Regions from separate parts of the Janthinobacterium sp. UMAB-60 genome, predicted to be linked through region 1. Evidence: predicted binding sites of a transcription regulator. Region 1 holds the regulator's gene; each other region holds the start of a gene.

Region 1 (3,272 bases):
GCAGGGCCTGGTCCGACTCCATCGTCAGGCGTGCCGCACCCGGGTCGAACAGTACGCTGGCATTGATTTCCACGCTCACGCCGCGGCTCGTCTGCGTGACCCGCACCTTGCCTTCCTTGACCAGCGGCGCCAGGGTGGACGTGAGGTCCTGCGCCAGGCGCGTCATGTGTTCGCGCTCGCGGCGGATGGCTTCCGTGCGGCGTTTCAGGGCGGGATTCGGCAGCGGGATCGCTTGCGGCGCTTCCATGATGATGGGCGGCGCGCCCTTTTCCAGGCTGAAGGCCTGGCCGATGGCGTTCTGGAAGACGCGGTATTTGCCTTCGTTGACTTGCGAAATCGCATACATGACGACGAAAAAGGCGAACAGCAGGGTGATGAAGTCGGCATACGAGATCAGCCAGCGGTCCTGGTTGTCCGGTTCCTCGTCATACTTCCTGCGCGCGCGCCGCATCATGGTCAATGCTCGTGCAAGAGGCTGGCCACGCGCTCTTCGATGATGCGCGTGTGGTCGCCCGTGGCGATGTCGTACAGCACGGCGGCCGTGATTTCATACTGCAGCACGCGGCGCGAGACGATGGCCTTGAGCTTGTTCGCCACCGGCAGGAACAGCAGATTGGCCAGGCCGACGCCATAAATCGTCGAGACGAACGCCACGGCGATGCCGCTGCCCAGTTTGCTCGGGTCGGTGAGGTTTTCCATCACGTGGATCAGGCCCAGCACGGCGCCCAGGATGCCGATGGTGGGCGAATAGCCGGCCGCCGATTCCCACACCTTGACGGCCTGGCGCTCGGCCATTTCGTAGGCGGAGATTTCCACGTCGAGCAGCTGGCGCAGCTTGTCGGGCGCGATGCCGTCGACGATCATCCTCAGCCCCTTGGCATTGAAGCGGTCGGCCGTGTTTTCCATCAGGCGTTCGAGCGCCAGCGTGCCGTCGCGGCGCGCCGTCAAACTCCATTGCCCGATGTCGCGCGCCAGCGCGGCACGCGTGTCGGCTGGCGGCAGGAAGACCCAGCGCAGCATTTCCAGGCCGCGCACGAAGGTGCGCAGCCGCGTTTGCAGCAGCACGGCGCCGAAGGTGCCGACGATGACGATGGCAAAGGCGGCCGGCTGCAGCAGGGAGGCCATCTTGCCGCCTTCCAGTGCCTGGCCGACCAGGAGGCCCGCCAGCGCCAGCGCCAGCCCGATTACGCTGGACCAGTCCACGCCAGCTCCCTCAAGGTTGCGCGCAGGCGCGCGACGGCCTGGGTATGCAGCTGCGAGACGCGCGATTCGGACACGCCCATCACCGCGCCGATCTCCTTCAGGTTCAGCTCTTCTTCGTAGTACAGGCCCATGAGTATTTTCTCGCGTGGCGGCAGCGCGTCGATGGCATCGATCACGGATTGCCGGAAATCGGTATCGAGCAGGGACCGCAAGGGGTCGCTGTCCTCGTCCACGCAATGGCGGTCGAGAAAGCTGTCATTGCCGTCCGGGTCATGAAAGTCTTCGTAGTACAGCAACTGGTGGCCGCCGCCGTCGCCCAGCATTTCCTGGTAATCGACCAGCGACATTTTCAGCAGTTTCGCCACTTCCGACTCCGTCGGCGGGTGTCCCAGGCGCTGTTGCAAGGTGCTCATCGCCTCTTCGATCTTGCGCATGTTCTGGCGCATGCTGCGCGGCAGCCAGTCGCTGGTGCGCAATTCGTCGAGCATGGCGCCGCGGATGCGCAGCACGGCATACGTCTCGAACTGCGCGCCATGCGTCTCTTCATAGCGGCTGATGGCGTCGAGCAGGCCGATCATGCCGGCCTGGATCAGGTCATCGACCTCGACCGAAGGCGGCAATTTCGCCTTCATATGGTGCGCCAGACGCTTCACCAACGGAATGTGCTCCGTCAGCAAATAGTCCTTGTTCGATTTCCCTTTGACCGTGTACATAGGCTGCTTATTGTTTTAACTGCTATCGTGTGCTGATGATGGATTCAGACGCTGAACTGATGCGGACTCCCCGTCTGGTACAAGGTGCCACCGAGCACCGGCGCCGCGGAACGGGCCAGTCGCTCGGCCAGTCCGCGAAACGCCACCGAGGCTCCCGCCAGCGGAAAGGCATCGACCACGCTGCGGCCCAGACGCGCCGCGCGGTGCAGATACTCATCGGCAGGCACCGATCCCATCGAAGTCAGTTTCACGGCCAGGTAGCGGCTCGCCGCCTGCGCCATATTATCGTATACCACTTTTGCCTCGGATTCGGAAGCGCCGGTGACAAGAATACCGAACGGGCGGCGTCCCAGCTCCTGGCTCAGGCGCTTGATCAGGCAATACGCCGCCTTGATCGAAGTGGCGCTGGTCGACACTTGCACCACGATATCGGACGAGGCCATCAGCGGCACGGGGAAGCAATCGCCCTCGTCGGCCATGACGCCGTCGACCAGCACGATGCCGCTCTGGCGCGCCAGCACCTCGAAGGTCTTGCCCAGGCGGCGCAGTTCGTCCGCACCCGCATAATCCATGCTGTCCATCAGGTGGTTGCGCGCGCCCAGGCTGGCCACGCCGAAGCCTTGCGGCACCTGGTGGATGACCTGGTTCAGGCCGCATTGCTGGCGCGCCACGTCGCGCAGGCTGGCGCCGTGCGCCAGTCCCAGGCGCGCGGCGACGCCATCGCTGCCGCCGCTGGCGTCGAGCAGCAGCACGTCATTGCCGCCGTAGACCAGCGAGGCGCCCAGGTTGACCAGCATGGCGCCCTTGTCGTCCTGCGGCGTGGCCGATAAAAATGTCATCACGCGCGGCTGCGGGCCGGCCAGCATGCGGCGCAAGCCTTCGGCCTGGTCGAAATCGAAATTAGCCAAGGCGCACCCCGCGCGCTTCATTGTTGCGGGCGGCCGCTTGCGCCATCAACAGCGGCAGTTCGGCATCGGAAAACTGCGTCGCCGCCGCATCGCGCTTGAGCTTGAAGGCGCGGTCGATCAGGTAGCCGCGGTCGGCCAGGTACAGGTCTTCCGGTACGCGCTGGCCGTTCGACACATAAAACAGGTTCAGTTTCTGGCGGATCACCACGTCGAGCACATTGCCGATCGAGGCCGCTTCATCGAGCTTGGTCATGATGCAGCCGGCCAGGCCGCTGCCCTGGTAGGCACGCACCACTTCATTCAGCGTTTCCTGCGTCGCCGTGGAGTTCAGGCACAGCAAACGTTTCACGTCGGCGCCCGCGCCCGACAGCATGGCCACCTGCTCCGTCACCATCTGGTCGCGCTGGCTCACGCCCACCGTATCGATCAGCACCGTGTGCTTGTTCTT
Region 2 (3,272 bases), on a different contig from region 1:
AGACGTCAAAAAGACACAGGATGATGCTGTATTGCATCATTTTTACCTTGGCCCATCTATATTTTTGCGATTTCCTGCCGTTAAAGACAGACGAGTTCCCCTTATTTATCTTGTTATCAAAGCGATCAGTCCATGCAAAGCAGCATTGTTACCCGTTGGTCCCTGATCGCGTGCGCCGCCGCCAGCCTGGCCTTGCCGCCCGTGATGGCGGCCGAACTGGGCGAGACGGCGGTGCTATCGCATGTGGGGCAGCCCTTGCTGGCCGAGATTGAATTGACGGCGCTGGCGCCCGAAGATGTCAGCGGCGTAAGCGTGCGCCTGGCCTCGCCCGATGTGTACCGGGGCGGCGGCATCGGCATGGACCCGGCCTTGCAAACCTTGACGATCAGCCCGTTTGAGCGCGGTGGGCGCCACTATGTGCGCGTGGCCACGCGGCAAGCGATCCAGGCGGGTCATGTACATTTGTATTTGTTATTAGGCAATGGTAGCGGCGCCGTCGTGCGCCTCGCTACCTTGTGGCTGACGCCGGCACCGCCCGCCGCTGTTGCTACCGCCGCCGCTGCCAGTGTGCCGGTCCGGCCCGTCATTCCGGCGCCCGTGCCCGTGCCCGTGCCGCTGCCGCGCGCTGCGCCCGGCGCGCCGCCGCCCGATGCCGCCGTGCTGGCGGCCCGCGCGCGCGCCGAGGGTTTGGTGCGTCCGGCGCGCGTGTTCGTGCCGCCGCCCGCCGCGCCGAAGCCGGCCACCGCCGCGTTGCGCCCGCCGCGCCGCGCCACGGCACCCGTGGCCGCCTGCGCGCCCCAGGCGGATGCTGGGCAGGCGCAAGCGTGCGCGGCGCTGGATGAGAAAAACGCGGCCCTGAATGAAAAGCTCGGTGAATTGGAAGGCAAGATCGGCGCCCTGCAAAAGGCGCTGGCGCTGCCTGCCGCCGCGGCCGTGCCACCTGCCGCAGCGCCAGCCGTGGCGGAAGCGCCGCATGCCAGGCCCAAGCCCCTGACGCCGGCGGCGGGCGACAAGGAAAAGAAAGCGGGCGGCAATGGCTTGCTGTGGCTGGGGTTTGGCACCATCGCCTTCCTGCTGTTGACGGCGCTCATCGTGTATGTCGTGCGCAAGCGCAGGCAAGCGACGGGGCCGGGCGGGCCGTCGAAATACTGGGTCCTGCTGCGCAAGCCGTTCGGCCGCAAGAAAGAGGTGCCGGTGCTGACGGAGGCGGTGGAGGAGGGGCCGGACGCCGAGCCGGAAGCGGAGCCGTTCTCGCGTTAATGATGTTGTCAGGCCGCGCCCAGATTTGATATGAAAAAAGATATTTAAAAAATACATGAAAATGCATGTGTATCGCGTTGCCTGTTTTTCAAAGATGGTGATATGATTAACTCAGTGGACTTGCTCTACGACAAAACAGCCCCAGCCTGTCGCAGTCACCAACGATAGTGTGGCGCGGCAAAACAGGTGTAGCGTTGCATAAACGCCTGGGTCTGGAAGCGGTTTGCGATGCCGACGATGTGCTCGCGAACGCCGGATGCAACCGGCAGCGAGGCGACGCCAGGAGATACCTGGGGTTCGCCTTCCAAATTTCCCCTCCTTGCTTTTTGAGTGCCGCAGATGGCGCGCTCCCTGGCACGGCGGCAGACGTAAAAAAAGCACCCTCGGGTGCTTTTATCGTTTCTGGCATGGCAAGCTTGCTTATTTACATGCGGGCGCGCGATCCCGGCATGATGTTCGACAGCTGCGTCATCCACGGTTCCGTGATGGCGCGGATTTCGCGGTCATTGGCCAGGATTTGCTTGAGCAAGTCGATCTTGCGCAGGCGCGAGGCGCCAGCCTGGGCAGGCATGCTGCCCGTCATGGTCGCGCTGGCGGCGCTGGCGCACTGGTTTTCCAGGGTATTCAAGCCATCCCAGTCGCTCGAACGTGCGGCCACGACCATTTTGTTGGTCATTCCTGCAATATTTTCATACATCGAGAGAACGTCGTTGGAGGTCATGAGCACACCCGTAACTAGTGAATGGATTACCGCTTGTCCAGATTAGCGGCAGGTTCAGCGGGAACTTGAGGGTGTTTTTGAAAAAAAAGTGAAAATAATGTGCATGGTTTGGTCTGGCCGCCGGAATCGCCCGCCAAACCCGCATGGATGCTGGGATGACGATTCCGGCCGCGATCGGTTTATTTGACGAGTTCTTCCAGCCCCGCGCTCAGTTCGGCAGGCGGCGGCATCCTGTCCACCAGCACGGACGGCGGTAAACCGAGCGCTTCAGCCACTTCATTGGGGTAGCAGGCGATGATTTCTTCATTGCTCAACGCATTTTCCTCGATGCGCGCGCGCCAGGAAGCCAGGTGCACGATGGCGGCCAGGCGGTTCAACGGCGCCTTGGCCAGCGGATCGGGAAAGGCGGCGATGGCCTCGGCAAAGGCGGGCGGAAACTTCCAGCGGCGCGCCAGTTCGGCGCCCACCTGCGCATAATCGTAGCCCAGCGACACCCGTTCCGCATCGAGCCGGCGCGCATCGAGCGGCGGCGCGATCTTGTCGAGCTGCATGGCTTGCTCGGGCATGGCGGCATGGATCACCAGTTGGCCGATCGCATGCATCATGCCGATGGTGAACGCCAGGTCCTGGTTGTCGCCCGTCTGCCTGGCGATCCAGCGGGCAGACACGGCGCTGTGCAGGCTGTAGCGCCAGAACTGCGGCAGATTCAGGCCGGGTACGGCCTTGTATCCGCTGACCAGGCCCGAGCTGATGACGAGGGTGCGCACGGTAACAAAACCGAGCATCAGCACGGCGTCTTCGACCGTGCCGACGCTGCGTGAAACGTGGTAATAGGCCGAGTTGGCCAGCCGCAGCAGCTTGGCGCTCAGCACCGGGTCCGCTTCCAGCTGGCGTGCGATGTCCTCGGTGGCAATGGCGGGGTTATCGAAACTGCGCACCAGCTCATTGACGATCTTCGGGGCGGCAGGCAGGGCGTGGGGTTGCTGGAACAGCGCTTCCAGTTGCATGGCAATCTCCTTGGCGTACACGCGGCACGGGGTCGTGAAACTATAGGCCGATTTATTGTCCGCATGCAAAAAAGTTTGGGGACGGTTTTTTGGCCAAAAAAAGGTATGATTTCAGGCTATGATTTTCTTGTTTTCATCGAAAGGATCGCCATGCACGGTTTGCGTTTTTCCTGGTCCCGGACGCCAGTCCAGGCTGCCATCGTCCTCGCCCTGGCCGGCGCCTCGCTGGCCGGTTTGCCGGCCCGGGCGCACGGCCAGGCCACCGGTGCCACTGCCGTTGTCCC
Region 3 (3,272 bases), on a different contig from region 1:
AGCGCAGGCTTTCCGCTTCGCTCAGGGTTTGCGGGAAATTGCGGGCGCGATAGCGGAACAGCAATTCCTGCAGGCGCTCGTCGGCAAACGAGGGGCGGGCCGTGGCCAGCCTGGCCGGCGTGTCGCGGCGCAGCGATTCGAGCAGGCGGCGGTCGTCGTTGCTGACGAAACCATTGTACAAATCCTCATCCACGTCCAGCGCGACATTCGCGCCCGGGCGCTGGAACACTTCGGCCCAGATGGCGTCCATGTTCGGCGCCGTGGCGGCCAGCTGGGCGTTGACCTTCGCCGCGTCCAGATCGATGCCCCATTGCGCGGCCATGGCCGGCGACAGGGTCTTTAAATTGCCGACCAGCATGGGTGACTTGTTCAGGTGCACGCTTTTCACGGGCAGGCGCGTCATGCCTTCCGGCATGGCTTCCTTGCGCGTAAACAGGCGCGTGCGGATGGTGTCGGCGTCCAGGCTGAACAGTTCGCGCGGATCGTAGGCGCAATCCCAGACGAGAATTTCATTTTTATTGCTCGGATGCGTGGCCAGCGGCCAGACGACGCCCAGGCAGCCCCGTTCGGCGGGGAACATGCCGGACACGTGCAGGAAGGGCTGGCGCTCGCCAGCGGCCAGGTGCATGCCCATTTCGCTGGCGACCCTGTCCTTCTTGTGCAGGGCCAGGCAGAATTCGAACAGTTTCGGCTGTTTTTCGCGGATCAGGCGGGCCAGGGCGATGGTGGCGCGCACGTCGGACAGCGCATCATGCGCCGCTTCGTGGGCCAGGCCATTGGCCTTGCTCAAGTGTTCCAGCTTGAAACTGGTCTGGCCATCGTCGCGCTTCGGCCATTGAATCCCTTCCGGGCGCAGCGCGTGCGTCATGCGCACCACGTCGAGGATGTCCCAGCGGCCGCAATGGTTTTTCCATTCGCGCGCATACGGGTCGATCAGGTTGCGCCAGAACAGGAAACGCGTGACTTCATCGTCGAAACGGATGGTGTTGTAGCCCACGCCGATGGTGCCCGGTTCCGAAAAGGCCGCTTCGATGGTGGCGGCGAACTGGTGCTCCGGCACGCCCAGCTGCAAGCATTGCTGCGGCGTGATGCCCGTGATCAGGCACGCTTGTGGATCGGGCAGGAAATCATTTGCAGGCTGGCAATACAGCATGATGGGTTCGCCGATCTCGTTGAGTTCGGCATCCGTGCGGATGGCGGCGAACTGGGCCGGGCGGTCGCGGCGCGGCTGGGCGCCAAAGGTTTCGTAGTCGTGCCAAAGGAAAGTCTGGGTAGTCATTGATGTCGTTGCTTAATTGGTTATCTGGGCCGCTCAAGGAGTCGCTGCTACAGTTTTCTGAAAACCTGCCGATACTACACGAGAGGATGGTCATCACTGCGTTTCCCGCATGGTGGCATACATTGTCCGTTCAAGGAGGTCTATCGTGTCAATTCCCATCGCCGCAAGCGGCAATTCCACCCCTTCCGTGACTTCCGTCAGTACGGGTGTTGCCGGCAAGGACGATAAAGTCCAACAAAAGGACGGCGTCAACACTGAAATGAGCGTGAACGACCGCACCAAGCTGCAGTTGAATGCCTCCATCATGCAGGCGTCGCTGAATGTCTCGATCGGTTCGGAAAACGAGCCGCTGGCGCTGCTGTACAAGACGGCCATCACGAATATCAATGAAGCGCTGAAGGGCCAGTACGGCGACGATGCGATCCAGAATGCGGCCTCGCAAGACAATAGCGCCGAAGCGACGGCGAGCCGCATCGTATCGCTGTCGACGGGTTTTTTTGACGCGTTCAAAAAACAGAATCCCGGCCTGGACGACGATACGGCCCTGACCAAGTTCATGGACACCATCAGCGGCGGCATGGAAAAAGGCTTCAAGGAAGCGCGCGATATCCTGGGCGGCTTGAAAGTGCTGAATGGCGATATCGCCGGCAATATCGACAAGACGTACGAGCTGGTGCAGAAGGGCTATGCGGATTTCATCGCCGCCCACAGCAGCAAGAAGGATGACGCCGCCAAGCCGGCCGACAGCAAGGCTGCCTGAGCTACAGCATGACCCGGTTGCGGCCGCCAGCCTTCGCGCGATACAAAGCCGCGTCGGCCGTGGCGATCAGCGCCTCGTCGTCCTGTTCGGCCGCCAGGCTGGCCACGCCGAAGGAACCCGTGATGTGCGGCAGCGCGCTGCGCATGTCGGAGAAGATGACGGCCTGCTGCATGCGCTCGCACAGGCGCTCGGCCACCCGCAGGGCCACGTGTTCGTTGGTATCGGGCAAGATCACCATCATTTCCTCGCCACCATAGCGCACGGCAAAATCCGTGGGCCGCAGCGCTGCACCCAGCACTTGCGCGGCGATGCGCAGCGCCTGGTCGCCCGCCTGGTGGCCGTGCGTGTCGTTGAAGCGCTTGAAATGGTCGAGGTCTATCATCACCAGCGACAGCGGCGAGCCGCTGGCGTGGGCCGTGATGATCATGTTCGGCAGCAAATCAGTCAGCCAGGCACGGTTGTACAGGCCCGTCAGGCTGTCGACCATCGACAGCTGGCGGTAGAATTCGCCCAGTTTCTGGCGCCGGCGCAGCAGGGCATTGGCGGCGCGGATGCGGAAGGACAGCAAGCGCAACAGGTTGCGCGCCAGGCCGTTCGATTGCTCGATCAATTCCCAGACGACGGCCGCGTCGATCACCAACAAGTCGGTTTCTTCCAGGGCGGAAATGGCAGCCAGGTTGCTCGCTTCATCGAGCACCGATTGTTCGCCCACGCTTTCGCCGGGCAAGACCTTGCTGACGGTGCCGTCATCCATGCCCGTGTGGGTGTCGGCCGCCACGGCCAGCGAGCCGCGCAGGACGATGTACAGGCTGGTGCCCTGGCTGTCGGCAATGGCTTCGCCCGCTTCGAGGCGCATGACGGGGCAGGGCGCCAGCATGGCGGCCGTCTGGCTGTCCGCAGCATCGCTAAATAGCTGTAAATCGCCGATGTTGCAGCCTGAAGCGCCGAAGTTACCGATCTGTTCCACAATCACACTTTCAAAAAGCCGGTGCGCGCGAGCAGAGGACCGGTGTCTTCATGATAGCGTAAAGCGGCCTTGGCTGTAACGGCAAAGGCTTGCTTGATGTCACTTACTGTGGGAAATACGACAATTATTTCATTGCCGTGTCAGTAAGCTGGAATGCAGCTGGTTCTGGCATTGTTGTTGCCGCACGCGAAAGGCGGGGCGGATGTGCAAAGGCAGCCTTGAACGGCTGCCTTGGTCACTGAAGAGTGCTGCAGTGGGGGAAGTTA

What was found. Region 1 encodes FliA, which starts transcription of late flagellar genes. Its sites were predicted from a motif close to CTAAAGTTTNNNNNNNNNNNGCCGNTA; they were not measured.
Region 2: a site for FliA is predicted at 2,025-2,051, ahead of K0F86_RS04830 (flagellar protein FliT). Genes of this name have one in related genera too.
Region 3: a site for FliA is predicted at 1,327-1,353, ahead of K0F86_RS04460 (DUF5610 domain-containing protein). Genes of this name have one in related genera too.

Annotation. Positions count from the first base shown of each region.
Region 1 is NZ_LT607494.1:118,665-121,936, reverse strand. Features, by position in the region: gene motD (flagellar motor protein MotD) at 1-451, opposite strand, end outside; gene K0F86_RS20010 (flagellar motor protein) at 457-1,203, opposite strand; gene K0F86_RS20005 (RNA polymerase sigma factor FliA) at 1,185-1,916, opposite strand; gene K0F86_RS20000 (antiactivator of flagellar biosynthesis FleN protein) at 1,961-2,824, opposite strand; gene flhF (flagellar biosynthesis protein FlhF) at 2,817-3,272, opposite strand, start outside.
Region 2 is NZ_LT607483.1:340,558-343,829, forward strand. Features, by position in the region: gene K0F86_RS04820 (FimV family protein) at 133-1,260, shown strand; gene K0F86_RS04825 (hypothetical protein) at 1,416-1,568, opposite strand; gene K0F86_RS04830 (flagellar protein FliT) at 1,685-1,936, opposite strand; gene K0F86_RS04835 (HDOD domain-containing protein) at 2,161-2,988, opposite strand; gene K0F86_RS04840 (M13 family metallopeptidase) at 3,139-3,272, shown strand, end outside.
Region 3 is NZ_LT607483.1:268,578-271,849, forward strand. Features, by position in the region: gene sbcB (exodeoxyribonuclease I) at 1-1,279, opposite strand, end outside; gene K0F86_RS04460 (DUF5610 domain-containing protein) at 1,425-2,039, shown strand; gene K0F86_RS04465 (GGDEF domain-containing protein) at 2,041-3,006, opposite strand; gene K0F86_RS04470 (HPF/RaiA family ribosome-associated protein) at 3,270-3,272, opposite strand, start outside.